DNA from 2 places in the Ureibacillus chungkukjangi genome. Region 2 is predicted to be linked to the other one. Evidence: predicted binding sites of a transcription regulator. Region 2 holds the regulator's gene; the other holds the start of a gene.

Region 1 (15,843 bases), 350 kb from region 2:
CAGGTCTGCCACCCTTACCGGATTTGACAAAGTGAGCTGAAATTAAATTGATTTCTGTTAGCTTTGTTAAATGAAGTCTAGCCACATTTGGATGAATATTAAATCGGTCGGCAATCGCTTGTACTGTAAATGATTTTTTTTGTTGAAGCATATATTCATAAATTTGGTAACGTGTTTCATCAGATAAAGTACTTGTTATTTTTAAAGGATGAACCATGAAATCACCTCTCTAGTATTATTTACTTTTTATTACAGTATTATTTTAACTTTTATAATATAGGATTGATATAGAATTTGTCGATGAATTATTACAATTAAAGCAAATTTCATATTTTGGGTTGATTTTACTAATCTAAATGTAGTAATAAGGGGTTGAAAAATGAGATTTGAAGGATAATTTATACTCAAAATTTTATCTTCGGAAAAAGGGTTTTCTAATTTGAAATCTCCAGATATACTGTCATTAATGATTTGCGGTCAGCAAGTATTTTAAAAACAAGGAGGTGTCATTTTGGAGGTAGAATCAGTTGTTGAAAGTAAGAGTATACAATTATTGTTAAAGGCCTTGCACTTTGGTGCTTCTGATATCCATATAGTTCCTGCACAAGACAGTTATTCTATCCATTTCAGGAAATACGGAAAGCTATTTCCAACGAGTAATTTGCCAAATGAGTTAGGCGATAGAATTATTTCTTATTTAAAGTTTTTATCATCTCTAGATATTAGTGAAAAGAGAAAGCCCCAAAGCGGTTCTTTTCAGAAGGAAATTTCTAGTCAATTATATGCATTTCGCGTTTCTACATTGCCCTCGATTTTCAAAAGAGAGAGTCTAGTTATTCGGATACTCGTTCAAAACTCTCGCCTTCCCATCTCGTCAATTTGTTTAAATCCAAGCTCAGCAAACAAATTAGTACAGCTTGTATCAAGTCGCCAAGGATTACTGTTGTTCTGTGGAGCGACCGGGTCAGGAAAAACTACCTCATTATATTCACTAATCAATTACACAAGTGAATCATTAGCTCGTCACGTCATTTCACTTGAGGACCCAGTTGAAAGTAATCAATCAAATTTATTGCAAATACAGGTAAATGAACGTGCAGGTGTTACTTATGCTGCTGGTTTAAAGGCAATTCTCCGCCATTCACCTGACGTTATAATGATAGGTGAGATAAGAGATAGGGAAACTGCTAAGATTGCCATAGAAGCGTCTTTAACAGGTCATTTGGTGTTGTCCACTATTCATGCAAAGGACACAGTAAACTGTATTTACCGGCTTTTAGATCTAAATATTTCTATAGAGGAAATTAGACAGGCTGTCATTGGGATTGTTGCGCAATGCTTAGTGCAGGTTGAGCCAGAAGAGAGAAAGGCGATATACGAAATATTAAGTGACCTGAATCTAATTGATGCAATTGCAACAACAATGCGCGGAGAACAGTATGAATTGCCTCATTCTGAAAAGTTGACAAGTCAGAAATCCTTATTTGAGGTGAGAAAAAGAAATGCTCCTACAACTTCGTAAGTTAAAAAACGTCACAATAAGCCTCGATAAAAAGAATAAGGTTCGGCAGCTGCCATCATTTCTTAACAGAGTTAGTACACTATTAAACGAAGGATACACCTTCTCAGATTCAATCGAAATGCTATTACCTTATCATGTAGATGACCCAAACGCTTGGCGTGTGATGATACTAGAAAAGCTGAAGAATGGGGAAGGTACTACAGAAATATTGGAGTGCTTTCAGATTCCCAAACATTTCCTGGTGGCCATTAAAATTTCTGAGGAAAGTGGAAAGCTTGCCGAAAGCCTACAAACGATTTCTAAGCAATTGGACTTCAACGAAAAAATGCGAAAAAAGCTGCTTAACCTTCTAAGCTATCCTGTGCTACTCAGTGTGTTACTTATAAGCATTTTCATAGCATTCCGCACTTACTTTCTTCCTAACATAACCCAAATTCTAAACACTCGATCTGATGGTGGGAATACAACAGTCTTAATTTCATCAATATTTCTTCGTCTTCCGGATGTCTTGTTTTTTACTTTAATAACAACTATTTGCCTCGTCACCACCGTTATTATCTACATCAAAAGATTAAACGTACAGCAACAATTACCTCTTCTGTTAAAGCTTCCGATTATTAATTACTTTTATAAAATGCATATTACAAATCACCTAGCTAAAACAATGGGGGATTTGTTGTTGGGAGGTTTTTCTCTTCAGCAGGCCTTAACAATCTTACAAGACCAACAATTAAATAAAATTCTGGCCTATGTGTCTAAGGAGATTGAGGGACAAGTCATATTCGGAGAGTCCCTTTCATCGGCTGTCTATAAACTAGGGTGGTTTTCTTCTAAATTTGAAGAGTTTATAAAGCATGGAGAAAATAGCGGTTATCTCGGGAGGCAGTTATTGATTTACAGTGAGTTAATCGATGAAAAAATACAGAACTTGATTAAAAAGGGTGTATCCATCATACAGCCACTTTTCTTTATCATAATCGCCTTAAGTATTATTGCGGCATATTTGAGTATTCTGCTGCCGATGTATGAGCTAATTGAAATAATTTAATAGGAGTGTGTTTTTCTTGAAAAGAATAAATGAAAAAGGATTTACCTTAATAGAGATGTTGATAGTCCTTCTGATCATCTCAGTTTTAGTACTGGTCACAGTACCAAATGTGACGAAGCACTTCGCAACCATTGATAACAAGGGGTGTGAAGCTTATTTGAAAATGGTTCAGGGACAAGTTGAGGCATATAAGCTTGACAATAATACACTACCATCAATAAGTGCTCTGCAAACAGGAGGGTACTTAAATGGAGATGAGGCAGCAAAATGTCCTAACGGTGACTTGATTGAGATTGAAAGTGATGGAAATGTCATTGCAGTGAAAAATACGAGTGGACAATAGTGGCATGGTAGACAAGCTGCATGGCAAAAGAGTAATGAACATGAGGGGCTTTACATTAATTGAAATGCTTCTTGTACTCTTTATTTTGCTACTTACAAGCTCCATAGTTTTTCAAATTACCCTCACACTTTCTGAAAAGTGGGTAGTAAATCAATTTTTTCAGCAGCTAATGCTAGATATTCAGGAGATTCAAGCGTTAGCTATAAAAAATGATGAGGCATTTTATATTCAATTTAATAGTTCGAATAATTATAAAGGGCATGGGATTTTCTCAGGAGAGATATTGTTTGAAAGAGAAATCCCACAAGGTATAAAGGTTGATATGACTAGTAATCTTAAACATTTCATGGTTTACCCGAGTGGTGATGTATCCAATTTTGGTACCATAAAATTTCATACGCCCTTTGGACAAACAAATTTGATTATTTATATAAAGGAAGGGCGGATGAGGTTAGTTGAATTGTAAAGGAATAGCATTTGTTGAAACTTTATTGACGGTAGCTATTATTTTAATCATAGCCGGCTCTTTGATTCCGTTAAGCTACCAGTTGAAGTCTTCTTTATATAACCAAAAATTAGAGCTGCATGCTTCAGAAACAGCATTGGATGCAGCAAAACAAATTAAAGCACAATCGAAAATTGCTGGCAGCAAAACCATAGAACTAAAAGAATTTCATTGGACATATGATGGGGAACAAATTTGTGTCCAATTTGAAAATTTAAGTGGAGAACAAGTTAAATGCATCAATCGAACCGGAGACTAATTGAAAGCAGCCAAGGCTATACACTTATTGAAGCACTCTTTTCCATTACAGTCTTTGTTCTTCTATCTCAAATCATGCTAGCCGTCCTAATTTGGATTGAGCAAATGAACACAACGGAGCTTTCAAATAATCAGGTAGCCTGGGAGCTTTTTGTAAATGACCTCCAGCAATTAGTGCTAAATGTGCGAGAGATAAAATTATCAAATGACACCAAATCCATGGAAATCTTCTACACAAATTCTAGTGGAGTAAAGAAAATAAACCGTAGTGGAGATGTCCTTAGGCTAATAGTTAATAATCAAGGAAATACTCCTTTATTAGTCGGTATTCAAAATGCTTGGTTTACTTGGGATGGCCAATATATGACGATATCAGTAATTTTTAATAATGGTATAGAAAAGGAGAGGAGGTTCTTTGTTCAAAATAGTACGTAATGAGAGTGGTGGAACCTTTATGCTTGCTATAATGTTACTATTCATAACAACTTCTTTTATTACTTTCTATTGTTTATCGTACCAATCGCAAAAATTGGTGTATAATTCATTGGAATTCGCCAATGTTCGTGCTACGATAAACCTACTGAAGGAAATTGGTAGTAAGTAGTAGAAAGATTTTGGAAAGTCAAAGAAGGTGATAGCATGCGAAAAATATATTTAGTAGGCTTCATGGGATGTGGTAAAAGCGCTATCGGACGAAGGCTAAGTTATTTTTTAAGACTACCATATTACGACATGGATCATGAGATTGTTCGTCAGCAAGGAATGTCAATACCTGAGATATTTGAAGTGTACGGGGAAGCTTATTTTAGAGCATTAGAAACAGAATTTCTTCTGAATTTCCGAGATGAAGCATGTATCATTGCAACAGGCGGTGGTGTAGCAATGAGCGAAGAAAATCGCAAAATCATGCGTCATTCCGGATTGGTACTTTTTTTAGATGCAACATTCGAAGACATTTATGTGCGTATCAAAAATGATAAGAATCGACCAATTGTGCAGCGTTCAACTAAAGAAGAGCTAGAGCAGCTGTATCAAACGAGAAGAAAATTCTATAGAGCTGCTAATCATATTCGAGTATTGACAGAGGGACGATCACTACGTCAAATTGTTGAATATATTGGGTTTCAGGTGAATCGTTTAAAAGGCGAATGATTTATATGTTTATTCTTTTGAATGTTCGTTTTTAAAGTTGGATTAAAAAAAGATTGCCTTTTCATAATGACCAATGTTAGGATATAGCCAAGAGATGTTATATTGTACATTGAATTTAGAATATTTGCGCGGATGATTGTGCGGGGAGAGAACGTGAAGAGCGTCGCCGAAGGAGCAAGTAGTGAAGAGCTATGAATCTCTCAGGCAAAAAGACTCGTACAGGACGCATCTCTGGAGAGTGCTGTTTCGATTTTATTTGATTCAGCCACCAAAGGGGAAAGCCAATTATCGATTCAAAAAGTGTATATCGATTTGGTGTAACTTTCAGGTGCAAGGACAGGGGATTCCTCAGGATTAAAGAGGATTCGTCTGTCCTTTTTTTGCGGATTGGAAGTGTTATAAAAGATATCCACGAATAATGTGACAGCAACTTGGCCGATTTGTGTTAAGTTGTGTTTTTCTATTGTGCAAATTATGGATAATACTAGGGGGACATGATGAATGGGAAATGAATTAAAGCGAACGCCATTATTTGATGAGTATGCAAAAAGCGGCGGGAAAACAATTGATTTTGGAGGTTGGGATTTACCAGTCCAATTCTCTTCCATTAAAGATGAGCATGACGCTGTTCGTCATCGCGCGGGCCTTTTCGATGTATCCCATATGGGTGAAATTATTGTAGAAGGTAAAGATGCACTGGCATATTTACAATTTTTACTAACTAATGATATTTCCAAAATTCAAATTGGTGGAGCACAGTATAATGCAATGTGCTATGAAAATGGTGGAGTTGTCGACGATTTATTAGTTTATCGACTTGAAGATGAGAAATTCTTATTGTGCGTGAATGCGGCTAACATTGAGAAAGATTTTGATTGGATGAAAGCTCAGGTTCAAGGTGAAGTAACGGTTACAAACAAATCCGAGGAATATGCACAAATTGCATTACAGGGTCCACTAGCTGAAGAAGTGCTTCAAACATTAACAGATGTAGACCTAAACTCTTTGAAATATTTTAAATTTATAGAAAACGCAGTGATTGCGGGTAACTCCGTATTACTTTCACGTACAGGTTATACAGGGGAAGATGGCTTTGAAATTTACGGTGAGCCTCAAGCAATCGTTGAGCTTTGGACAAAAATTCTAGAAGCTGGAAAAGACAAAGGTGTTGTACCTGCTGGGTTAGGTGCCCGTGATACCTTACGTTTTGAAGCGTGCCTGCCACTTTATGGTCAAGAGCTTTCAAAGGACATTTCACCTCTAGAGGCAGGAATTGGTTTTGCGGTAAAGCTTCAAAAAGAGAGCGACTTTATCGGAAAAGCGGCATTAGTAGCTCAAAAGGGAAATGGCTTAGCTAAAAAGCTTATTGGTGTTGAAATGATTGATAAAGGGATTCCTCGTCATGGCTATAAAGTATTTAAAGATGGCGTTGAAATCGGTGAGATTACTACGGGAACTCAATCGCCATTAACAAAAAGAAACATCGGTTTAGCCTTAATTGATGCAAAATTTGCTCAATTAGATACAGAGCTAGAAATAGAGATTCGCAACAAAAAATTGAAGGCGCACACATGTGCAACTCCTTTTTATAAACGCTCAAAATAAATTGTGAAAAGAGGCTTAATAAAATGGTACATCGTTATCTTCCTATGACAGAACAAGACAGAAAAGATATGCTAGCAACAATTGGTGTGGAAAGTGTTGACGAGTTATTTTCAGATATCCCTGAGAGTGTTAGATTCCAAGGGTTATACAATATTAGAGAAGCAAAATCAGAATCTGCCTTACTAAAAGAGTTAAAACAGCTTGCAGCTAAAAATGAAGACACTGATTCAAATGTTTCCTTCCTTGGTGCTGGTATTTACAATCACTATAAACCTGTTATTGTTGACCATGTTATTTCTCGTTCTGAATTTTATACTGCATACACACCATATCAGCCTGAAATTTCACAAGGGGAATTACAAGCAATTTTTGAATTCCAAACAATGATTGCGGAACTAACTGGAATGGATCTTGCAAACTCATCAATGTATGATGGAGGAACTTCTTTAGCAGAAGCAGGTATGCTGGCAGCAGGTCATACTCGTCGCAAAAAGCTATTAGTTTCTGAAGCAATCCACCCTGAATATCGTGATGTAGTGGCTACATATGCATATGGACAATCAATCGAAATTGTTCTAGTACCAACAAACAATGGAGTAACAGATATCGAGCAATTAAAAGAGCTAATTGACGATAATACAGCAGGCGTTATGGTGCAATATCCTAACTTCTTTGGTCAGGTTGAAGATCTTCAAACGCTGGGTGACATCACTCATGAAGCAAAAGGATTATTTATCGTTTCCGCAAATCCTCTTGCTTTAGGTATCCTTACACCTCCAGGTAAATTAGGAGCAGATATTACCGTTGGGGATGCACAGGTATTTGGAATTCCAGAAAGCTTTGGTGGTCCTTACTGTGGTTATTTCGCTACGACAACGAAACTGATGCGTAAGGTTCCAGGTCGTTTGGTAGGTGAGACGGTCGATCAGGAGGGGCGTCGAGGCTATGTATTAACCTTACAAGCGCGCGAGCAGCATATTCGTCGAGAAAAAGCTACTTCTAATATTTGTTCAAACCAAGCTCTATTAGCTCTTGCAGCATCAGTTGCAATGACAGCTCTTGGTAAAAAAGGTGTTCAAGAAATGGCAAAGCAAAATATTGTGAAAACACGTTATGCGAAAAACGCTTTCGAAGCAGCAGGTTTCACAGTACCTTTCCAGGGTGCCCATTTTAATGAAATTGTAGTGAAAACAAATAAGGCTGTATCGGATATCAATAAACAGCTTATTGAAGATGGAATTATTGGTGGATTTGACTTAGGCAGAACTTATCCTGAGCTGGAAAACCATGTGTTACTAGCAGTTACAGAACTACGTACAAAAGAAGAAATCGACGCATTAGTTGAGAAAATGGGGGCTTACAATGCATAACGAAAATCAATCACTCATTTTTGAATTATCCAAAGAAGGTCGAGTAGGCTATAGCTTACCAGAATTAGATGTGCAGGATTTTGATTTAACAGAACTATTACCAGAAGGTTTTGTCCGTGAAGAAGCTGCTGAATTACCAGAAGTGGCAGAGCTTGATATCATGCGTCACTATACGGCATTATCTCGTCGTAATCACGGTGTAGATTCTGGTTTCTACCCATTAGGCTCTTGTACGATGAAATATAATCCGAAAATAAATGAAAATGTAGCTAGATTATCAGGCTTTGCTAACATACATCCTTTACAAGATGAAGCAACTGTACAAGGTGCAATGGAATTACTCTATGAGCTTCAAACTTCTTTAGTAGAGATTACGGGAATGGATGAAGTGACATTACAGCCAGCAGCAGGAGCACATGGTGAATGGACAGCATTAATGATGATTCGTGCGTTCCATGAAGCAAATGGTGAAGGTCATCGTAATAAAGTAATCGTACCGGACTCTGCTCATGGTACAAATCCAGCTTCAGCTACTGTTGCAGGCTTTGAAACTATCACTGTTAAATCAAACGAAGATGGTTTAGTAGATTTAGACGATTTACGTCGTGTTGTTGGTGAAGATACAGCAGCTTTAATGCTGACAAACCCGAATACTTTAGGGTTATTCGAAGAAAATATTTTAGAAATGGCTGAAATCATTCATGGTGTTGGCGGTAAGGTTTATTATGATGGAGCTAATTTAAATGCTGTTATGAGTAAAGCACGTCCTGGGGATATGGGCTTTGACTGTGTGCATTTAAACCTTCATAAAACATTTACAGGACCTCATGGTGGTGGTGGACCAGGTTCAGGTCCAGTTGGTGTAAAAGCGGATTTAATTCCTTTCTTACCTAAACCAGTACTAGTGAAAAAAGAAGATGGATCATTCCATTTTGACTATGATCGACCTCAAACAATTGGTCGTGTAAAACCTTATTACGGGAATTTTGGTATTAATGTTCGTGCCTATACTTATATCCGTACAATGGGACCGGATGGTTTAAAAGCGGTAACTGAGTATGCTGTACTAAATGCAAACTATATGATGCGTCGTCTAGAGTCTTACTTTGACCTACCATATAATCGCCATTGTAAGCATGAATTCGTTCTTTCTGGCCGTCGTCAAAAGAAATTGGGCGTTCGTACGTTGGATATAGCTAAACGTTTACTAGATTTTGGATACCATCCACCAACAATCTATTTCCCATTGAATGTTGAAGAGGGAATGATGATTGAGCCGACAGAAACAGAATCTAAAGAGACTTTAGATGCTTTCTGTGATGCAATGATTCAAATCGCAAAAGAAACAGAAGAAAATCCTTCAATCGTTCAAGAAGCACCACATACAACAGTAATCAGCCGTTTAGATGAAACGCGTGCCGCTCGTACACCTATTCTTCGTTATACTAAAATCGAAGGCTAATAGAGTTAGACGTCTCGACTAACGAGGCGTCTTTTTCTTTGTTGCTGATAATTATCAAAAAAATGACAGTACACAACATATATTAAAATGCAAATAGTAGGTTTGTATGTTGATTTGAAACACTGGTAACTAATGTGACTATATAATAGGAAGAAACTCGTGTTTTATCTTTGGAGGATAACGCTCTTTTCATCTTTTTGTGGGATAGAAAAATGCTAAATGCGAAGTGAAAAATAAATATTTTGAATCATTTTTTAGGCGAGAAATCTCGCAATTTGAGTTTCCTCAGTTTTTAGAAGGTGAGAAGCAAATATAAAAAACACAACTCGATTATTTATAACCTGAGCTGTGTTTTTCAAATTTGCTTAAGCTTTTGATTTTACTTTACCTGACCAAGTTTTGAAACCGCCTTGTAATTGGAAAACCTGATTATAGCCTTTTTTCTTTAAGAAAAGTGCAGTACGTGCGCTACGACCTGCATTTTGGCAATATAAGTAGACTGGTAGATCTGGACGGACTTCTTTATAGCGTTGGCGAAGTTGAGTTGAAGGGATATTACGTGCACCTAAAATATGCCCCGCTTCAAATTCTTTCACTTCACGCACATCAATTAGCTGTGCTTTTCGATAGCCTTGTATAAATTGATCTTGATCTAAGTTTGTCACTGCTTTTTTAAGACGCAGTGTATTTACTAGAACGTATACGATGATAGCACCTAGTATGATAGCAATTGTATAAAGTACAGTCACTGCAATATTTCTCCTTTCTTTCTTCATATTCCATTATAAAAGAGAAAGTGGCGTTAGTCCAATCAGTTTGATAAAATGATATTTAGTGTCTAAGGGAGATGATGAAATGAAATCAAAATGGTATTTTATAAATTCAGGACCTTGTAGTCCATCATATAATATGGCTTTAGATGAAGCGTTGCTTGATTTACATAGTCAAGGTGAAACTCCTCCGGTAATCCGCTTCTATGAGTGGAATCCTGCAACTCTATCAATTGGTTATTTCCAGAGTGCAGAGAAGGATATCGATTTAGAGATTATAAAAGAACAGAAGCTAGGCTTTGTTAGACGCCCTACAGGTGGACGAGCGGTATTACATGAAAGTGAGTTAACCTACAGTATTATTGTGAATGAGCAATATCCTGATATGCCTGCTGGTGTGACAGAGGCTTATCGAGTACTAAGTGAAGGACTATTACTAGGCTTTCAAAATTTAGGCTTAGATGCTTATTTTAGTATTCCAGATACAGAAGAGAAGCAGCAAGACTTAAAGAAACCAAAAAGCGCGGTCTGCTTTGATGCACCGAGCTGGTACGAATTAGTTGTTGAAGGAAAAAAGGTAGCGGGAAGTGCTCAAACTCGCCAAAAAGGTGTTATTTTACAGCATGGAGCGATACTGCTAGATCTTGATGAAGAAAAGCTTTTATCTGTTTTTAAATTTTCGTCAGCAGAAGCAAAGGAAAAAATGCGTCAGAAGCTCCCAGAAAAGGCTGTTGCGATTAATAGACTGACTGATAAGGAAATTACAATTTCGCAATGTATTGAGGCATTTAAAGAAGGATTTGAGCAGGCATTGGATATTGAGCTAGTTCCATATCAATTAACTGAAGAACAAATGCAATACGTAAAAAATCTCGAAGCAACAAAATATTTAACTGATGAATGGAATTTTAAAAAATAAGAACGTACGTTTCTTGCATACCAGAAAATTTTTTATAGAGTTAAAAGTCTTTAATTTAAAGGAGTTTAACTAGTTTTAAAAAAATCAAGCCCTTGAAATGATATTTTTTATAAGGTAATCTTTTCTAGTGAATAAATTATCTACATCTAGTGTTAATCTATTTTCTCGAGCACTATATGTTGTGGCTCTGAGAAAAGTAGATTATACTAGATGTATTATCTATTAAGGGAGGCTGGCAGATGGTATTGGCAAAAGAAACGAAAACAACCATCCTCGTAAACCAATTAAACAAAGACATCGAGAAATTTCCTCAAGTACATCCGATTACACCGGATATGCAAATTACGCATAAAGGTGTATCAAGATTAGTAATGATTGACCGCTATTCATTTAAGGATACAGAAAAGAAAACATTAAAGCCTGGAGATTTTGTTGTATTAACAATTAAAGAAGATCCAAAATTTCCTGCTCGCGGATTAGGATTTATTCAATCAATTGATTTTGAAGCAAAGAAAGCTGAAATTTTAATCGAAGAAGAATACCGCCATGTTTTAGATAACGCAAAAGAACAAGAATCTGGTGTTATCGTACGTTCCTTAGATGTAATTGAAAAACCTCTTGAAGTTTTCTATGAACAAATTGCAAAACGTAATGCGTTTGGATTAGCTGCTGTTGAAGAGACAGAAGAAAATAGGGAAAAATGGTTTGCGAAGTTCTATGAACAACTCGTATCCTTAAAATTTATCCCTGCCGGCCGAGTGCTATATGGAGCAGGCTCTCAGACAGATGTGACATTCTTTAACTGTTATGTTATGCCTTTTGTAGCAGATAGTCGTGAAGGCATTAGTGATCACCGTAAACAAGTAATGGAAATTATGAGTCGCGGTGGTGGAGTTGGGACAAACGGTTCTACACTTCGTCCGCGTAACACATTGGCGCGCGGCGTAAATGGTAAATCAAGCGGTTCTGTATCTTGGCTTGATGACATTGCAAAGCTGACACATCTTGTTGAACAGGGTGGTAGTCGTCGTGGGGCTCAAATGATAATGCTGGCAGATTGGCATCCGGATATTGTAGAATTTATTATTTCTAAAATGCAAAATCCACGTATTCTTCGTTTCCTAATCGAAAATACGAATGATGAACTAATCTCACTTTTAGCGAATGAAAAACTGAAATTCAAACCTTTAACACAACAAGAAGAAGCAATGTATCAAGGCATTGTTAATTATAAAGCGATTCCTGGTTTAGGTGGGTTCAATGAATCTATCATTAAGGAAGCAGAAACGAAATTACGAGATGGTGGAACTTATAGTGTCCACAATCCAGAGTTCTTAACTGGAGCAAATATCTCTGTCACATTAACAAAAGACTTCATGGAAGCTGTTGAGAATGACGGTGACTATGAATTACGATTCCCGGACGTAGCAAACTACTCTCCAGAAGAAATGGCTATTTACAATGAAAAATGGCATGAAGTAGGGGATGTAAGAGAATGGGAAGCTCTTGGTTATGGAGTTCGCACATATCGAAAAATTAAAGCCCGTGAATTATGGAACTTAATTAATATCTGTGCAACTTATGCAGCAGAGCCAGGTATTTTCTTTATCGACAATGCAAATGACATGACAAACGCACGAAGCTACGGTCAAAAAGTTGTTGCAACAAACCCATGTGGTGAACAACCACTCGCACCGTTTTCTGTGTGTAACCTTGCAGCGGTGAACTTAGCACAGTTTGCTGAAAAAGAAACAAAAACAGTTAATTTCGATGCACTTCGTGAAACAGTTCGTATCGGAGTACGCATGCAAGATAACGTTATTAATGCAACGCCTTATTTCTTAGAAGAAAACCGTAAACAAGCATTAGGAGAACGACGTGTGGGTCTTGGTGTTATGGGACTTGCCGATCTACTTATTTACTGTGAAAAAGAATATGGTTCACCAGAAGGTAACGAGCTTGTTGATAAAATCTTTGAAACAATTGCAGTAGCTGCATACGAAACGTCGACTGAGCTTGGGAAAGAAAGAGGCTGTTTCCCATTCCTAGAAGGTGAAACAGAAGAAGAAACGAGCCGATTACGACAAGCCTTCATTAACACAGGCTATATGCAAAAAATGCCTGAACATGTGCGCCAAGGTATTCTGGAAAACGGTATTCGCAACTCGCATCTTCTAACAGTTGCTCCCACAGGTTCCACTGGGACAATGGTAGGAGTGGCAACAGGCCTTGAACCTTACTTCTCATTCGTTTATTATCGTTCAGGCCGTTTAGGTAAATTTATCGAAGTAAAGGCTGAGATCGTTCAAGAATATTTAGAAACACATCCAGAAGCAGATGAAAATAATCTGCCAGATTGGTTTGTTTCATCAATGGCATTATCAGCAGAAGCGCATGCGGATGTGCAATGTGTTATTCAACGTTGGGTAGATTCATCGATTTCTAAAACAGTAAACGCACCAAAAGGATACACGGTTGAACAGGTTCAAAAAGTGTATGAGCGCCTTTACAAGGGTGGAGCAAAAGGTGGTACAGTTTATGTCGATGGAAGTCGAGATTCACAAGTACTAACATTAAAAGCAGAATCCTCTCATGATGAGCAACTTGCATTTGACGAAGTTCTTGAAGAAGAAGCAAAAGGGAAACAAACAGTAGTATTGGTTGATACAATCGCACCGCTTGCAACTACAAACGTAACAATTGGATCTGAAGTAGGAAATACTTGTCCAGTTTGTCGTCAAGGCACAGTTGAAGAATTGGGTGGCTGTAACACATGTACAGGCTGTGGTGCCCAATTAAAATGTGGACTATAAAAAGCTAGTACAAAAGGCAATTGTGGATTTACAATAAAGTTTGATTTTTACAATAAAGTTCGATACAAAATAACCTCTTTGGTATTCTTTTTTACTAAAGAGGTTATTTTTTTGTCTTTTCAGAAAACGGAAAGGTGAGTAAATGAATGTCTAAAAGAAAACGTTCTTCATCAATTGAAAAGAAGTTGAAGGAAGGTCTTGGACAAATCACAGGTATCGATTATAAGCCGTGGATTAAAATTCAAGATATTCCATCACTAGGTAGTTCAACGCGATTAAAAGGTACTAAAGTACCGAGACAAAGACAATGAATTTCTTTCAGAGTTGGAACGAAACTATTTTTATTTGTTGGGATATTCAAATTTTATTATCGATAATAGAGAGCAGTTTCCGTTGTTCCAAAACGAAACCTGTTAGGAGGGGAGTCTTATATTTTCTTTTTTTCTATAAATTATGTTCTATGAACTTTTTCTTATTAAATGTTTTTCATTAAAGAGAAGTACTTACTTTTTTAGGTAGGACATAGTGAAATGGTATCTTATAAAAATGACTATAAAAACTGGATCAGAAATAAATGTATAAACGAAACATCAGTTTCTCCATAATGTAATCAAAAGTTGATATTAAATTTATATTCTACTAGTACGATCATATACGATAGATATTAAGGGAGGTTCATATTTTTGAGAAAACTGTTATTAACAATTACAGATTGGGTTTCAACCAAACGTGGGATGTGGATTACGATTATCGCTTGGCTAGTCGTGATGGTAGGATTAAGTGCGGGACCAAGGCTTGGAGATTATAAAGTAACTAATTTTCAATCGCTCCCAGATGAAGCACAATCTATATTAGCTGAGAAAAAGACAAAGGAGATATTTCCAAATGAGCAAGGGACACCAGGAATCCTTGTGTTCCATAATGAAAATGGCAACATCAGTACCGATGAGGTCACACAAATACTAAATAGAATAGTAGAAGAAGATATTAAAGGAATTGAGACTATCGTTGACATAGGTGCACTTCCACCTCAAGCGTTAAAGGGCTTTATTTCTCAGGATGGCTCAACGATGATTGTTCCGATGGAATTAGAGCAGGGTCTTGGCAATGGTGAGTATTCCGACATCAATGACAAGGTTTCAGAGATAGGGAATACGATTGCAGAGAAGTTTGAAAATATGTCTTTTTATATTACTGGACCAGCAGGAATTGCTGGGGACACACTCAAGTTATTTGAACAAGCAGACTTTGTATTATTACTTGCAACTATAGTAATTATATTAGTATTACTTATAGCGATTTACCGGTCACCGTTACTTGCATTTATACCTCTACTTGCAACAGTTATTGTCTATCAGGTTGTGAATCAAAGTGTCGCATTACTAGGGGTGGGTGGGTTAGAAATCAATAACTCAACAACCTCAATTATGAGTATTTTGCTTTTTGCTGCAGTGATTGATTATTCACTATTTGTATTCTCCCGTTACCGTGAGGAGCTTAACAAGGTTGAAAGTAAATATGAAGCAATGAAACTTGCAATGCGTGCAATTGGAGAACCTGTATTTTTTGCTGGTGGAACAGTGTTAGCATCAATGTTAGTCTTATTCTTTGCTAATTTCCGTGATTATCAAAACTTTGCCCCGATTTTCGGACTTGCTATGTTCTTTATCATTATAGCGTCGATCACATTGGTACCAGCTTTATTTACGCTATTTGGTCGTAAAGCATTTTGGCCGAAAGTTCCAAAGTACGGACAAGCCAAAGAAGTAAAACACGGAATTTGGGGACCAATTGCTAATTTTGTAGTGAAAAAACCAGTTTTTTCTGGAGGCATTGTTGGTATTTTCCTTCTCATTACTGCTTTTAATATGTTTAATCTGGATTTTGAATTTGATACCGTAAAAAAGTTTCCTGAGGATTTACCATCTCGAGTGGGTTATGAAATTGTAGAGGAAAAATATGACAAAGGGGAACTAGCACCTACCACACTGGTAATTGAAAGTGATGAGTCTTTTGACACAGAAAAGGTTACTGCTGTTACAGACAAACTTCAAGATTATGATGAAGAAATTGCGT
Region 2 (15,843 bases):
AGAAGCGAAAAACCAGTTATTACGTGCAGAAAATGAACTACTAAAAAAGCTCGATCTACTCGAAAGGCAGATGTTGAAGAAGAAATTACAATCGAAACGAAACTAAAATTTGAATTAATCCACCAGACGCTTCAAAAGTATAAACTAAAGCGTATGGTGAGCTATCTATGTAAGGTAATGGGTGTGTCTCGTTCAGGGTTCTATCATCATTTTGATGAAAAATCAGCGCAAAATCGCGCCAAACAAGATGAAGCAGATGAAGTGGTGAAAGACATCATTTTAAAGGCGTATCATTTCCGAGGACGTAAAAAGGGAGCACGCCAAATTAAAATGACGCTTCAAAGCCAATATAGCATCACCTATAACTTAAAGCGGATTCGCCGCATTATGAAGAAATTTAACATCATCTGTCCAATTCGCAAGGCAAATCCTTATCGAAGAATGGTCAAAGCGACGAAAGAACACCGCATTTATGCGAACGAATTAAAACGCAAATTTAAACAAGGTATAGTGGGTAAAGTGTTATTGACAGACATCACATATTTGCCATATCGAAACGGCAAACGTGCATATTTATCAACGATTAAGGACGCTGAAACGAACGAAATTCTAGCTTATGAAGTGTCATCTTCTTTACACTTGGACATCGCTCTGAATACGTTGAAGAAATTAAAAAAACATTCGCATTTAGCAGAAGATGCCTTTATCCATTCCGATCAGGGTTTCCATTATACAAGCCCGATTTACCAGGCATTGGTGAAGAAAATGGGTTTAGGTCAGTCTATGTCACGGCGAGGAAACTGTTGGGATAATGCGCCTCAAGAATCATTCTTTGGGCATTTAAAAGATGAAACAAACTTTAGCAATTGTGAAACGCTTGAAGAAGTAAAACGTGAAATCAAAAGTTACATGACCTATTACAATCATTATCGTGGGCAATGGAATTTAAAAAAGCTGCCGCCTGCAAAATACAGACAGCAGCTTCAACAAGTTGCCTAGGCTCTTTTTCAAAATGTCCTTTACAAAGGGTACACTTTAATGTCCTACCAGCCTTTTATATGTTCACTTTACACCTGAATATGTAAATGTGATGTTATTTCCGCACCTGCCGCTTTCGCCACAGAAATAATTTTGCACCTGCCGCAAAGCTTTCGGTGCAGAAATAATTTTGCACCTGCCGCAAAGCTTTCGGTGCAGAAATAATTAAATTTGCGGAGCAAATTTAATTATTTCGCTACAGCTTTTTTAGCTGCATCTGCTAATTGTGCAAATGCTGCGCTATCAGTTACAGCTAGGTCAGCTAACATTTTACGGTTAACTTCGATTCCAGCTACTTTTAAACCGTGCATTAAACGGCTGTAAGAAAGACCGTTTAAACGTGCAGCTGCATTGATACGAGTGATCCATAATTTACGGAAATCACGTTTCTTTTGACGACGGTCACGGTATGCATATTGACCTGATTTCATTACTGCTTGGTTAGCAACTTTGTATAAAGTATGTTTAGAACCATAATAACCTTTTGCTAATTTTAAAACCTTTTTACGACGCTTGCGCGTTACTGTTCCGCCTTTTACGCGTGGCATACTAATTACCTCCTGCTGATTCTTCCGAATGTTTAATATAAAAATACGTTCAATTATTACATAAAATCCACGAAGGGATATATCTTCTTAGAAGAAAGATTATTTCATGTAAGTTAATAAAGATCTAATACGTTTGAAATCACCAGATGAAGCAACTTTTGCTTTACGTAGGTGACGTTTTGCTTTTGTAGATTTGTTAGCGAATAAGTGGCTTCCGTAAGCACGGTCAAATTTTAATTTTCCTTTGCCCGTTTTTTTGAAACGCTTCGCAGCGCCACGGTGAGTTTTCATTTTTGGCATTTCGAATTTCCTCCTAAACTATTCGTGGGTATTACTATTTCTCGTTCTTTGGTTGAAGAACTAAGAACATGCTTCTGCCTTCCATTTTCGGTTTTTGTTCAACCGTTGCAACTTCAGCACAAGCTTCAGCAAAGCGATCTAAAACGCGTTGACCAATTTCCTTATGAGTAATGGCACGACCTTTAAAACGTAAAGAACATTTTACTTTGTCGCCCTTCTCTAAGAATTTGATAGCGTTACGTAATTTCGTTTGGAAATCATGTTCATCAATTGTTGGACTTAAACGAACTTCCTTGATATTGATGATTTTTTGATTTTTACGAACTTCACGGTCTTTCTTTTGCTGTTCAAACTTAAACTTACCATAGTCCATAATACGAGCGACTGGTGGCTTAGCTTGAGGGGCCACAAGGACAAGATCCAAGTTTACACGAGCGGCGATTTCTAACGCTTCGTTACGAGATTTAACTCCTAGCTGATCACCATTATGATCGATTAGACGAAGTTCACGCGCGCGAATGCCTTCGTTTACATACATGTCTTTGCTAATACGAATCCACCTCCAGGTTTGTGTCGGGAATACATGAGTTAAGAGCAAATATGCCCGGTTGAACGGTACACTTCCTAAGTATGTCCATAAAAAAAGGACGGACATTTCAGAAGATGTCCGCCCGCTATATATTCATACGCTCATTAGTCAGCGCAAATAATTCAACGTGTCAATACCTGTTAACTGCTATAGCGTCATTCAGGTGAGAAGCGGGCAGCCTCTACTTTTAACTATATCTGTATTCATAACCATATCAATGTTAACATCTATTCCCTTTAAAGTCAACACTTTAAATAGGCTTACACCTTTTTTAGAAATTTAACTGATATTTAACAACAACTTATTTAACCATGATTATAAAAAAATAGCAACAATATTTTTAAACCAAGACCTAAATAATATTCTTTTTGTAAATTTCGACATTTTATTCAAAGAAAATGTTTTAACCAAAAAATTGAAGGGAAGAAAATCTACATCTCTCCTTCTCTAGCTAAGTTAGAAAAGGATGGCTAAAAATAAGAGCGCTCAAGCAGCGAAGTGATATTAAAAGCATATACAAACAAATGGAGGTATAAGTATGACTCAAAGAAAAGTACTATTTATCTCGGATCATGGAGATCCCTTAGCTCCACTAGGAAGTAAACAAGCTGGTGGTCAAAATAACTATGTTCGCCAATTGGCATTATCCTTAGAAAAAATTGGCTATGCAGTAGATGTGGTTACACATTGGTGCTTAGAAGACGCTCCCCAAATAGAACCTTTCGGCAAGGCAAGTCGAGTTATCCGTTTAGAAGCAGGAAAAAAAGGTTTCGTCGACAAGAACGAATTATTCAATCTGCTTCCTAATTTTTATAATGAAATGAAAAGTATAATCGATTTATCAGAATACGAACTTGTTCACACACACTATTGGTTATCGGGTGTGCTTGGTCTACAGATTAAAAAGGATTTCCATTTACCGTGGTTCCACACAAACCACTCCTTAGGAATTGCAAAGGAATTAGGAACTGGTGTCCAGGATAAAAGACGTCTTTACTATGAAGATAAAATTTTGTCAGAGGTAGATCAAATTATCGCTACAACTCCAAATGAAAAGCAATTAATTCTTGATACGGTCACATCACCTTCAACAATTCATGTAGTTCCAATAGGTGTTGCAGAAACCTACCATCACTTATATGATAAGCCTTTTGATTTCGGGAATTATTTTTTATTTGTCGGACGTTTAGAGGAAGCAAAAGGCATCTTCGTACTAATTCAATCATTCCGCGAATTAGTGGAGAAAAAGAAAATCTCAAAAGACATCAAGCTGCTTATAGCAGGTGGCACCACATCTAATGTAGATGTAAAAAATCATTATCCAAAGGATCCAAAAATGAGACAAGCCATCAAAGGACTAGAAGATCACATCAAATTTTTAGGTCCACAAAATGAACAGGAGCTTGCACTACTATTTAAAAATGCTATAGCAACTGTAGTACCTTCTTATTACGAATCCTTTGGTATGGTGGCAGCCGAAGCACAAGCATGTGGCTGTCCGGTCATCGCTTCAAAAGTAGGCGGTCTGAAGGACATTGTCATCCCAGGTAAAACAGGGTTGCATGTAACAAAAGGCAGTATACCAAAGCTTGCAGAATCAATGCATTTACTATTAACTAAGCCGCAGATTGTTAAAGAGTTAAAAAATAATGCGCGCAAGTTTGCACAGCGTGAATTCAAATGGCAGCTTATCGCAAAAAAAATCAAACATCTTTATGAGGTGACATTATATGAAACTGTTAGGTAGTGCAATATTAGCAACCGACCTTGATAATACATTAGTCGGTCATAAAGAAAAATTAGACCAGCTTTGGTACTACTTTAAAACACAAAAAATCCCTATTTCTTTAATCTATATCACTGGTAGACACTATGATTCGGCGGTGAAGCTTATAGAAGAACACCAGCTACCTAGACCTAGTATTTTGATCTGTGATGTAGGAGCTTCAATCTATATTGGCCCTGATCTAGAAGAGGATGAACAGTGGCGCCTGATTACATCTGCTGATTGGAATCCCGAGCTAATATTAAACGTAACCAAGCAATACAAATATCTTGAACGTCAGCCATTACCAAATGATTATCGTCTATCCTTCACCATTGAGAATGATCCAGGCTATGTAAAGGAAGTAGAAGAAATGTTAAAGCTATATTGCTTAGCCTTCTATTTAATGTATAGCTCAAACAAAGATGTTGATATTTTACCCTCACATACTAATAAAGGGGAAGCCTTAAAATACGCTCTTCAAAAATACGCACCAGAACAATTCCGAATATTGGTTGCCGGAGATTCAGGAAATGATATCGATATGCTTCGTTTAGGATTACCTGCAGTCATTGTAGGTAACTGCCAGAACGAAATTAAACGATATCGCTATCTGCCAAATGTTTATTTTGCCAAGGATTCCTTTGCATCAGGAATACAAGAGGGCTGGGAGTATTTCTATCAATCAGCCTATTAAATCACACTAAAAAAACTTGGATGAAAAATTAATTTTTTCATCCAAGTTTTTCATTTTATTTATTTGCTTCAGCTGTAATCATTTCTAAGAAGCTTTCTAAAGAAACAGTTTCAGAATCCTTTGAGCCGTAACGACGAATGTTAACATCGCCAGCTTCCATTTCCTTGTCACCTAATACAAGCATATAAGGAATTTTCTTCATTTGTGCTTCACGGATTTTGTAGCCTAGTTTTTCTTCGCGATAATCCATTTCTACACGAATGCCTGCTGCTAGAAGCTTTTCTTCCACTTGTTTTGCATAGTCAAAGTGAACTTCGTTTGATACAGGGATAATTTCCACCTGAACTGGTGCTAACCAAGTTGGGAATGCCCCTTTGTATTCTTCAATTAGGAAGGCAATAAAGCGTTCCATTGTTGAAACAACTCCACGGTGAATAACTACTGGTCTATGCTGTTTACCATCTTCTCCAACATAAGATAAGTCGAAGCGTTCCGGTAATAAGAAGTCAAGCTGAACTGTTGATAAAGTCTCTTCTTTACCGATAGCAGTTTTAACTTGAACATCTAATTTTGGACCATAGAATGCAGCTTCACCCTCTGCTTCAAAGTATTCTAGCCCTAATTCATCCATCGCTTCTTTTAACATGCTTTGTGCCTTTTCCCACATTGCATCATCATTGAAGTATTTCTCAGTATCCTGAGGGTCACGATAAGATAAACGGAACTTATACTCTGTTAGGTCGAAATCTTTATATACATCCAGCACCAGTTCAACTGTACGCTTGAATTCTTCTTTAATTTGGTCTGGACGAACAAAGATATGAGCATCGTTTAAAGTCATCCCTCGAACACGCTGTAAACCAGATAAACCACCTGAAGATTCATAACGGTGCATTGTGCCAAGCTCTGCAATACGAATTGGCAACTCGCGGTAAGAGTGCATGCTGCTTGCATAAACCATCATATGGTGAGGACAGTTCATCGGACGCATTACTAATGTTTCGTTGTCCATCTCCATTGGCGGGAACATATCCTCTTGGTAGTGCTCCCAGTGACCTGAAGTTTCATATAAACGTTTTGAACCAAGAACTGGAGTGTAAACGTGTTTGTAGCCTAGGCGCAATTCCTTATCGACAATGTAACGCTCTACTGTACGACGGATTGTTGCACCGTTTGGTAACCAAAGTGGTAAGCCTTGACCAACAGTTTGTGATAATGTGAATAGCTCAAGCTCTTTACCGATTTTACGGTGATCACGTTCCTTTGCTTCTTCAAGCATTTGAAGGTGGTGCTTTAAATCTTCTTTGTTAAAGAAGGCTGTACCGTAAATACGTTGAAGCATTTTGTTATCAGAATTCCCTCTCCAATAAGCCCCAGCTAAAGACAGTAACTTGAACTCTTTTAGTTTACCTGTTGATGGTACGTGAATTCCACGGCAAAGGTCGAAAAAGTCACCTTGATAATAAATTGAAACTTCTTCGTTGGCCGGGATTGCTTCTAAAAGCTCTAATTTGTACTCATCATCAACTTCTTCATAGATTTTTTGCGCATCATCACGTGAAACGTTTTTACGCTCAATCTCAATGTTTTCTGAGATGATTTTTTTCATTTCTTTTTCGATTTTCGGGAAATCGTCAGCAGAAATTGGTTCAGGCGCATCCACATCATAGTAGAATCCACCTTCGATAACTGGACCGATACCAAGTTTAATACCTGGGTACAAACGTTTTAATGCTTGTGCAGTTAAGTGGGCAGTTGAGTGACGTAGGATCTCTAAAGCTTCCTCTGATTTTGGTGTAATAATTTCAATTGCACCATCTTCTTCAATTGGTGTTTTTAGATCGATTAATGCACCGTTTAATTTACCTGCTAATGCTTGTTTTTTTAGTCCTGGGCTGATTGAGCCTGCCACTTCTGCTGTTGAAGTACCACGCTCAAATTCCTTTACTGCGCCATCTGGGAAAGTTAATTTAATAATTTCTGACATGTCCATTTCTCCTTTTCATTCTAATTTTGGCAGAAGGTGCATGTAAAACTCCTTAAATGCTACGCTTCCTGATTCTGATTGATAGTCATACGTAATCAATTTATTTTTGCCAAAATAAAAAGCGCCATCCCTATGAAAGGGACGACGCGTATGCTCGTGGTTCCACCCTTCTTCCTTCCGATACCTATGTATCAGACGAAGCTCTAGGTCGGTTAACGTACCGAATACGTTAGCGGATTATCCCCGCTAATGCTCCAAGGTAGTAAAGAATGTGTTCGTTACTAGGAAGCTTGCAGCCATGGCTTCCCTCTCTTTAAGTCGTTTCACAAACCTATTGTCCTTATCAAAGCATTTAGATATTGATTAATTACAATGTAGTATACGCTCGAAGTTTTAAAATTGCAACATTGAAATAAAGTTTTTTTACTTTTAGGTTCTTCGATTCATACCTTCCATTTGAATTGGCGTAGTAGTCGCTTTAATACGTTCCATTATTCGAGCTGCTTTAACTACCTCTACACCACCTTTTTGAGAATTCGCTAAGTGATTTTCAAGTCCATCATAATCAAAATTAGATGTTATAAAGGTCGGTAGCTCTTCTGCCATACGATAATGTAAAATCGTACCTAAAATTTCGTCACGTGTCCAAGTAGAAAGAGTTTCTGCACCCAAATCATCCAGCATTAAAACAGGCGCTTTCTTCACAAAATCCACCTTTTCTTGAAGTGAATTATCAGAGATTGCTTGCTTCATTTCGCTTAGGAATTCAGGAACGAAAACTACTACAGAGCGTATTTTCAAGCTAGCTAATTCATTTGCAATGGCACCGAGCACAAAGGATTTCCCTACACCAAACGGGCCATAAATATAAAGACCTTTTGAAGGTAATTTACCCGTTTCCTTTACTTTTTTGATGAACTTAGAAGCTAACTCTGCCACATCCATCTGTGAATCATTTGTTAATAAATCTTTTACTCTAGCTCGTAAAACGTCTTTAGGCATATACATACTCGAGATCATTTTCGCTGATTCACGTCTCTCCTCTTCAATCAGCTTTTGTTCACATTTGTAATACTCAATTTCAATTGAATTACGAATAATTGAGAGCTTTGGTACAAAACCATTTAAGTAATTCGTACAATTATCCGTATTATCGCAACCGCAGCAAGTAGAATTCTGGCTAATGTACTCAGATAATGTTGTTAAACCTCGCTCCACCATATCTTTATTGACAACTTGGTCATTTTCTTGTAAAAACTTTTGAACTTGAGCATTTTCTAAGATTTCCTGTCTCATTTTTTCATATCGTTCTTGAAAAGAAGGCATTTTTATCACTCTTTTAAGAGCTTCATTTATAGGTTCGATTTTAGTTCACCTCTCCATCTGATTGTCCCAACGCTTCTAATATCTTTTTACGTCGTTCCTCAGTTGACTTCTGTTTTTCGATATCCGGCTGCTTCGTTTCATCCTGTTTGTTTCGTTTATAGAACCATTCTGGAATTATTTCTTTACTTTGGCGTTGTTGATTTTTATAGCCTGTACCGCCCGATTTCGAGCTTTGTGGTTTATTGTCGTTTTCATTTTTCCATTTTGTATACTGATCTCTTTCAGTTCGTGCTAATTCCATAGCCTCTTTAGCCGTTGTTAAGTTCTTCCGCATCCAATGATCTGCAATTCTTTCCACATATTTTCTTGGAAGCTTCATATCAGTTGTCAGCATTACATATTCAAGCAACACATTTACCACACCAACCGGCATACCGTGCTTCATGATTAGATCCTCTGCAAGCTCTACTGATGATGGCAATGGTTCTTTTCCGTTGTTGATATCTCTCAACACTTGAAGTGGAGGCGTTGTTTCTAGATAGATTTGAAGATCCTGCTCCTTAGATGCTTTTAAAGGTATTTGTGGACTTTCGCCTTGAATAAAGGTTTTCTCCATTTTTGGTGCATCCTTTGAAACAGTTAGCTTATAGTAATCTGCAGCTGCCTTTTTTAATCGATCATTAGAAATTTTCATATTATCATCAAGAGCTAAAATAACAACCTTTTGCATATCCAATGGCGATAAATGATAAAGAAAGGCAAGCTTTGCAATTACCTCCTTCACTTCAGCTGTAATACTACTGGCAGGAATAAGGTTTTCCGATAAGCCAGACATTAATAAATTAAAATCAAACTGCTCAAAGTAAAAAGGATATTCCTGCTTTTTGCTGACACTCATCTCTCCAAAATCCTTTGGAACATTCATGTGCACCGGCTTGTACACATCTATAAATGAGCGGGAAACTTCATTAAACGAATCCTTATTAACCGCTCTTGTAAAGCGTTTTCTTAGTTTACGGTATGCCTGTTCCCCAATTTTAGAGAATAAGAACATTGAAAGTAACGGATCCTGAAAAAAAGCAGGTGCATCAAGAGGCCGACTTAATTCATATATAAATCGGCGACTATCTTCTTCATCCTTACGCCATGTCCTAAGTAGTCCTATCGCCTCAAGGGCAATTCTTGCTTCGAAAATTTTCCCTATTGGCATATTTAATACATTCATCAAATAATAATGGGTCATTGGCTGAGTATTATGTAAATCTTCCCCTTCTGCCCATAATGTTAAATAGAGACTAATTGGTTCAGGTCCTGTTAAGGGTTGATAAAATAATGTTAGTAATTGACGTTCATTAGTTGATAAAAAATGAGGGAGACTGATCTCAAAATGATCCGTTGGCTGTACTTCTTTATACAAATGAACCATTTAATTCCCTCCATAGCTTTATTTTTTCAAATCTGACTGACGTTGAAGCAGTTCTTTCATTTCTGCGATAAATACATTTATATCTTTAAATTGGCGGTAGACAGATGCAAAACGAACATAGGCTACCTCGTCTTCTTTTGCGAGTAAGTTCATAACCTTTTCCCCCACATCGTCTGAACGCACTTCGGAGTTGCCGATTCTTCGTAAATCCTTTTCGACAGACATCGCAATTCCTTCTAAAGTGTCTAAGGATACTGGGCGTTTTTCACAAGCTCGAATAAGACCGCGCAATACTTTTTCACGACTAAATTCTTCCCTCGAACCATCTTTTTTAACAACGATTAAAGGTGTTTCTTCAATTTTTTCAAATGTTGTAAAACGAACACCACAGGATTCACATTCCCGGCGGCGACGTATTTCTTTATTATCATCAACAGGTCGTGAATCTACAACCCGTGTTCCATTATATTGACAAGCTGGACATCTCATAGTAATTCTCCCGTCTCACTCTATTTCATAACACTATTATAACAAATCTCATTTATATAGAAAAATAGCAGTTAATTTGTGCTCGTAATAGTAAATTTTAATATATTTCACAGTAGAAAAACATGGTTTTCTTAAATATTTCTTTTTTGAACGAAACGGGAATCATGGGAAATTTATTTTTATGAGGGGGTTGAGTTGGGGTGGGGGTTGAAACTCACTTCCAATCCGAATTCCATCCATAACGAGTTTCATTCCACTTATGAAACTCACTTCAATCCTGATTTTCTCCAACAACGCGTTTCATCCCAGTTAAATAAAAAAAGATAGGAGCAATAAATACTCCTACCTTCGTGTATTATTTCACAATTATGCGTGTACTGCTTTTAATGCTTTAACGATTTTCTTAGTTAGGTCAACTACGCGTGCAGAGTAGCCCCACTCGTTGTCATACCAGGCAAGAACTTTCACTTTGCGTGAGCCCATTACCATAGTTAACTGACCGTCAATTGTTGAAGAATAAGTTGTAGTGTTGTAGTCTGTTGAAACTAATGGCTCCATTGTGAAATTTAAAATTCCTTTTAATGGACCTTCACTTGCTGCTTTGAAGGCTGCATTTACTTCTTCAATTGTTACGTCTTTTTGTAGATCTACTACAAGGTCAACTAGAGAAACGTTTGAAGTTGGTACGCGCAATGCCATACCGTGTAATTTACCTTTTAGTTCAGGTAATACTAGTGATAACGCTTTTGCTGCACCAGTAGAAGTTGGGATAATGCTTTCTGCACATGCACGAGCACGGCGTAAATCCTTATGTGGATTATCTAAGTTCTTTTGGTCATTTGTATAAGCATGAACTGTAGTCATTAAACCATTTTCAATACCAAAAGTATCATTTAATACCTTTGCTACTGGAGCTAGACAGTTTGTTGTACAAGATGCATTTGAAATTACATCATGTTTGTCGATATCTAATAGCTCATCATTCACACCCATAACAAGCGTAATATCTTCATTTTTACCTGGAGCAGTTAAAATAACCTTTTTTGCACCAGCTTCTAAGTGCATTGCTGCTTTTTCACGATCATTAAATTTACCAGTTGCCTCAATTACAATATCCACACCTAATTGTTTCCATGGTAATTGTAGTGGATCACGTTCACTGATTAATTGTACATGTTTACCATTTACGATTAACGCATTCTCTTCAGTTTCAACCGTTCCTTCAAAACGACCATGATTTGTGTCATACTTAATTAAATGTGCTAACGTTTCTGCTGGGTAACTTGCATTTATCGCAACAATATTTAATCCCTCTTGAGCAATCGCTTGGCGGAAAACCATGCGTCCGATACGGCCAAAGCCATTAATAGCAATAGAAACTGTCATTATTAAAATTGCCTCCTATATTTGAAGTTTATATTAGTTAATTTTCATCTTGTAATTAGTATAACACATTTACGCAAAAGGTGAACACAATTTAACCAAAATAAAGAAGTTTCTATATTCTGAAAAGTCGACAATTATTTTTGAATCCAGTAGTTATAATCACTGTGATACTTTATATAACAGTAGTTATAGTTTTTCCTACCCATACTTAAATATTCTGAAACAAGAAAAAGGCCGACTCATAAAAGTCGACCAATTGTATAGCATATTTGGTTAAATAATCCGCCTAAAGTACAAGATTAATGTATAAAGCGCTAAATAACGTTCCAGTTACGCAATATAGTTTCTAATTGCTGAGCCGTTTCTTCGATTGTCCCATTATTATTTATAACCGCGTCTGCCCCTTGCTCTTTTACACTAAGTGACAGCTGTGTTTGAATACGTGCTTTTGCATCACCTTCAGATAATTGGTTTCGCTCCATTAAACGCTTTAGCTGCGTTTCTTCCGAGACTGACACAACCAATATCTTCTCAACAAAATGCTGTAATTTACTTTCAAACAATAATGGAATATCCATAACAACTGTTTTTTCACCATTCTCAACATGCTCGTCTCGTTGACGAAGCATTTCCTGGCGTATTGCAGGATGGATGATGCCGTTTAAAACTTTTCTTTTTACTTCATCATTAAATATGATAGCACCGATTTTTTGACGATTCATAGCTCCATCTTCTGTTAAAGCATCTTCACCAAAAGCCTCTACAATTTTTTGCAGGGTAGATGTTCCTGGTTCTACAACAAGTCGAGCAACAACATCTGCGTCAACTATAGGTAAACCATATTCCTTTAACATATTGGCCACGGTACTTTTACCGCTCGCTATACTGCCTGTTAACCCAATAATCATTCCCCATACACACCTTTAATGCTGACATTTCGGACAATATACCGAAGTACGTCCGCCTAATATCAATGATTTTGTAGCCGTATTACATTGTGGGCAAGTTTTCTTCCCGTACATTTTTAAACGGTCCTGCATCCCGCCAGCCTCACCGTTTATATTGCGGTAGTCTGAAATTGTTGAGCCACCCATTTCAATACTTTCCTGTAAAATCGTTCGAATCGCCTCAAACAATTCAATTTTTCTTTTTTTACTAATGCGATTTGTTTTTCTAGCAGGATGTATGCCCATTTTAAAAAGAGCTTCTGTTGCATAAATATTGCCACAGCCCGAAATGACCTGTCCATCCATAATCACTTCTTTAATGGGTTTGTTTTGATATTTAGACTGCTCACACTTTTCTAAAAAGAAATCACATGCCCCTGTCTCAAAAGGCTCAGGTGCCATTAGAAGCAGTGGTGGATGCTCCTCAACTTTTCTTATAAAGCGAAGCTCCCCAAAACGTCGAATATCCGAATAAACTAACAGGTCCCCAGTCTCCAGGGTAAATATGGCATGTACATGCTTACGAAACTTATCTTCTGTAATTTCGCTTAATGCTTGTACAACAAACCATGCTCCAGACATCCCTAAATGATTCACAAAAAGAAACTTCTCTTCATTTTTTTCTAAATGAAAATAAATATACTTTGAGCGACGGGTAATTCTTTGAATCAGCATTCCTTGCATAGCCTCTTCAAAAAGATTCGGCTCTATATTTTTGACAATGCATTGCTTGCCTAGTCCAAAAGAGGTGTAGATTGTTTCAGAAAGCTCACATTTAGTAATGAGCTTCCCTTCAACTGCAGGCACCAGTGCCCGAACAACCCCTTCTACCTCTGGTAATTCAGGCATAATTCCACTTCCTTATTTTGCATCGTACCAGGTTTGACCATAATTGAAATCTACTTTTAATGGAACAGCTAGTTCAATGGCATGCTCCATTACTTCTGGTACAATTCTTTCTAAAATTTCTATTTCTTCTTGCGGTGCTTCAAAAATTAATTCATCGTGCACCTGTAGTAATAGCTTTGACTTTAATCCTTCTTCTTTTAAGCGAGCATCCATATCAATCATCGCTTTTTTAATAATATCTGCTGCACTACCTTGAATTGGCGTGTTCATAGCAGTCCGCTCTGCAAAGCTTCGCAAGTTAAAGTTTCTGCTCGTAATATCCGGTAAATAGCGTCGACGATTTAATATTGTTGTGACATATCCTTTGAGCTTCGCCTCTTGAACAATTGTGTCCATATATTCCTTAACACCTGGGAAGCTTTGTAGATATTTCTCGATAAAATCGGCTGCTTCCTTACGCGTAATATTTAAGCTTTGCGATAAACCATAATCACTAATTCCATAAACAATTCCAAAGTTAACTGCTTTTGCAGCACGTCGCATATTCGAGGTTACATCTTCCTCTGATACATGGAATACATCCATTGCAGTACGTGTATGGATATCCATCCCTTTGTTAAACGCATCTACTAAATTTTCATCATTGGACATATGAGCTAATACACGTAATTCGATTTGTGAATAGTCTGCTGCAAATAAAATCCAGCCTTCTTCAGATGGAACAAACGCCTGGCGAATTTTTCTACCTTCCTCCAAACGAATCGGGATATTTTGAAGGTTCGGATCTGTCGAGCTTAATCGACCAGTAGAAGTTAATGCCTGTTGGAAACGAGTATGCACCTTGCTGTCCTCACAGTGTACCTCTTTAATAAGACCTTCAATATAAGTAGATTGTAATTTGGCTAACTGACGGTAATCTAGAATAAATTGAACAATTTTATGCTCGCTTTGTAGCTTCTCTAATACATCAGCAGCTGTTGAGTAGCCCGTTTTTGTTTTCTTAACAACTGGAAGTGCCAACTTTTCAAATAAGATGACACCTAATTGCTTAGGAGAATTAATATTAAATTCCTCTCCAGCAAGGTCATAAATTTCTGTTTCAAGTGCAGCAATTTTCTTCTCTAAGTCTGCTCCCATATTTTCAAGAGTCGGGATATCTACCTTGATTCCCTTACTTTCCATAGACCCGAGAATCGATGCAAGCGGAAGCTCCAAGTCGTAATATAGCTCAAACTGTTCATTTTCTCTTAGCTTCTCTTCAAGAATCGGCTGTAGAGACCAAATAGCATAGGCTTTACGACTAACATGCTCACCTAAAACCGTTTCTTCAGGAATCGTCCATTTTGCACCTTTTCCATAAATCGTTTCATTTGCTTGGACATCCGAATAGCCAAATTCCTTTGAAATTGTGGCGATATCATCACCTGAAATGGCTGGATTTACAATATAAGCTGCAAGCAGCATATCAAATTCAACACCACGCAAGGTTACACCAACACGATTTAAGATAGCCTGAGCTGCTTTACTATCTGACATGTATTTCTTTTTTGTTTCATCCTCTAACCAGTTTTTAACTGCTTCATTTTGCTGCATTGCTTCAAAGGAAAGATAGAACGTTTCTTCACCATTTGTAAAGCCAAATCCTAAAACTCGACAAGAATGATAATGTTCATTTTCAATTTCTACATGAACAGCCATGACATCCTTTAGCATATCCTCTGTTACTTCTTGCACAATATTAAAATCTAGTTCAGCAGTTTCCTTTTCTTCTACCTGGAAATCACTTTTTTCGATTAACGATTTAAAAGAAAGCTCTTGCCATACATTTAATAGTTCTTCCTCATTTGGCCCCGGATAATTTAAATCCTCCAAAGTGATATCAATAGGAGCTTCTGTAAAAATTGTCGCTAGCTGTTTAGAAAGCTTTGCTTGTTCTTCGTTGTCCACAAGCTTTTCTTTCATTTTCGACTTTTTCATTTCTTCGATTTGTTCATATAAAGCTTCTACAGAACCATATTCCTTTAATAATTTGATGGCCGTTTTTTCTCCTACACCCGGTACACCTGGAATATTATCAGAGGCATCTCCCATTAAACCTTTCATATCAATGATTTGAAGAGGAGAAAGTCCGTACTTTTCTTCAATATGGGCTGGCGTGTATTTTTCAATATCCGTCATCCCCTTACGAGTGATATAAACAGTTACTTGATCAGTGGCCAGCTGTGTTAAATCCTTGTCACCTGAAACGATGATGACATCCATCTGTTCGTTAGCAGCTTGCTTTGCTAGGGTACCAATAATATCATCCGCTTCGTATAGTTCCTTTTCGTAACGCTTAATTTGATAAGCATCGATTAGCTTTCGTATATACGGAAATTGCTCTGAAAGCTCTGGTGGCGTTTTTTGTCGTCCGCCCTTATACTCACCATAAGATTCGTGTCGGAAAGTGGTTTTCCCGGCATCAAAGGCTACTAGCATTTTGGTTGGTTTCTCTTC

What was found. Region 2 encodes NrdR, which represses ribonucleotide reductase genes. Its sites were predicted from a motif close to AACACNATATATNGTGTT; they were not measured.
Region 1: a site for NrdR is predicted at 11,123-11,140, ahead of LG296_RS11560 (vitamin B12-dependent ribonucleotide reductase). Genes of this name have one in related genera too.

What each region holds. Positions count from the first base shown of each region.
Region 1 covers NZ_CP085009.1:2,329,613-2,345,455, reverse strand. Annotated here, with positions in the region: gene LG296_RS11625 (metalloregulator ArsR/SmtB family transcription factor) at 1-217, opposite strand, end outside; gene comGA (competence type IV pilus ATPase ComGA) at 509-1,522, shown strand; gene comGB (competence type IV pilus assembly protein ComGB) at 1,503-2,570, shown strand; gene comGC (competence type IV pilus major pilin ComGC) at 2,626-2,913, shown strand; gene LG296_RS11605 (prepilin-type N-terminal cleavage/methylation domain-containing protein) at 2,903-3,379, shown strand; gene LG296_RS11600 (hypothetical protein) at 3,405-3,677, shown strand; gene comGF (competence type IV pilus minor pilin ComGF) at 3,653-4,111, shown strand; gene LG296_RS11590 (shikimate kinase) at 4,316-4,828, shown strand; glycine riboswitch at 4,961-5,054, shown strand; gene gcvT (glycine cleavage system aminomethyltransferase GcvT) at 5,330-6,433, shown strand; gene gcvPA (aminomethyl-transferring glycine dehydrogenase subunit GcvPA) at 6,457-7,803, shown strand; gene gcvPB (aminomethyl-transferring glycine dehydrogenase subunit GcvPB) at 7,796-9,265, shown strand; gene LG296_RS11570 (rhodanese-like domain-containing protein) at 9,631-10,014, opposite strand; gene LG296_RS11565 (biotin/lipoate A/B protein ligase family protein) at 10,121-10,954, shown strand; gene LG296_RS11560 (vitamin B12-dependent ribonucleotide reductase) at 11,194-13,767, shown strand; partial or broken gene LG296_RS11555 (hypothetical protein) at 13,914-14,175, shown strand; gene LG296_RS11550 (MMPL family transporter) at 14,451-15,843, shown strand, end outside.
Region 2 covers NZ_CP085009.1:2,682,884-2,698,726, forward strand. Annotated here, with positions in the region: one part of gene LG296_RS13285 (IS3 family transposase) at 1-50, shown strand, start outside; one part of gene LG296_RS13285 (IS3 family transposase) at 50-999, shown strand; gene rplT (50S ribosomal protein L20) at 1,227-1,586, opposite strand; gene rpmI (50S ribosomal protein L35) at 1,686-1,886, opposite strand; gene infC (translation initiation factor IF-3) at 1,921-2,424, opposite strand; ribosomal protein L20 leader region at 2,520-2,668, opposite strand; gene LG296_RS13305 (glycosyltransferase) at 3,014-4,222, shown strand; gene LG296_RS13310 (HAD-IIB family hydrolase) at 4,206-4,937, shown strand; gene thrS (threonine--tRNA ligase) at 4,993-6,924, opposite strand; gene dnaI (primosomal protein DnaI) at 7,354-8,250, opposite strand; gene LG296_RS13325 (replication initiation and membrane attachment family protein) at 8,291-9,676, opposite strand; gene nrdR (transcriptional regulator NrdR) at 9,695-10,165, opposite strand; gene LG296_RS13335 (glyceraldehyde-3-phosphate dehydrogenase) at 10,532-11,551, opposite strand; gene coaE (dephospho-CoA kinase) at 11,866-12,459, opposite strand; gene mutM (bifunctional DNA-formamidopyrimidine glycosylase/DNA-(apurinic or apyrimidinic site) lyase) at 12,475-13,347, opposite strand; gene polA (DNA polymerase I) at 13,360-15,843, opposite strand, start outside.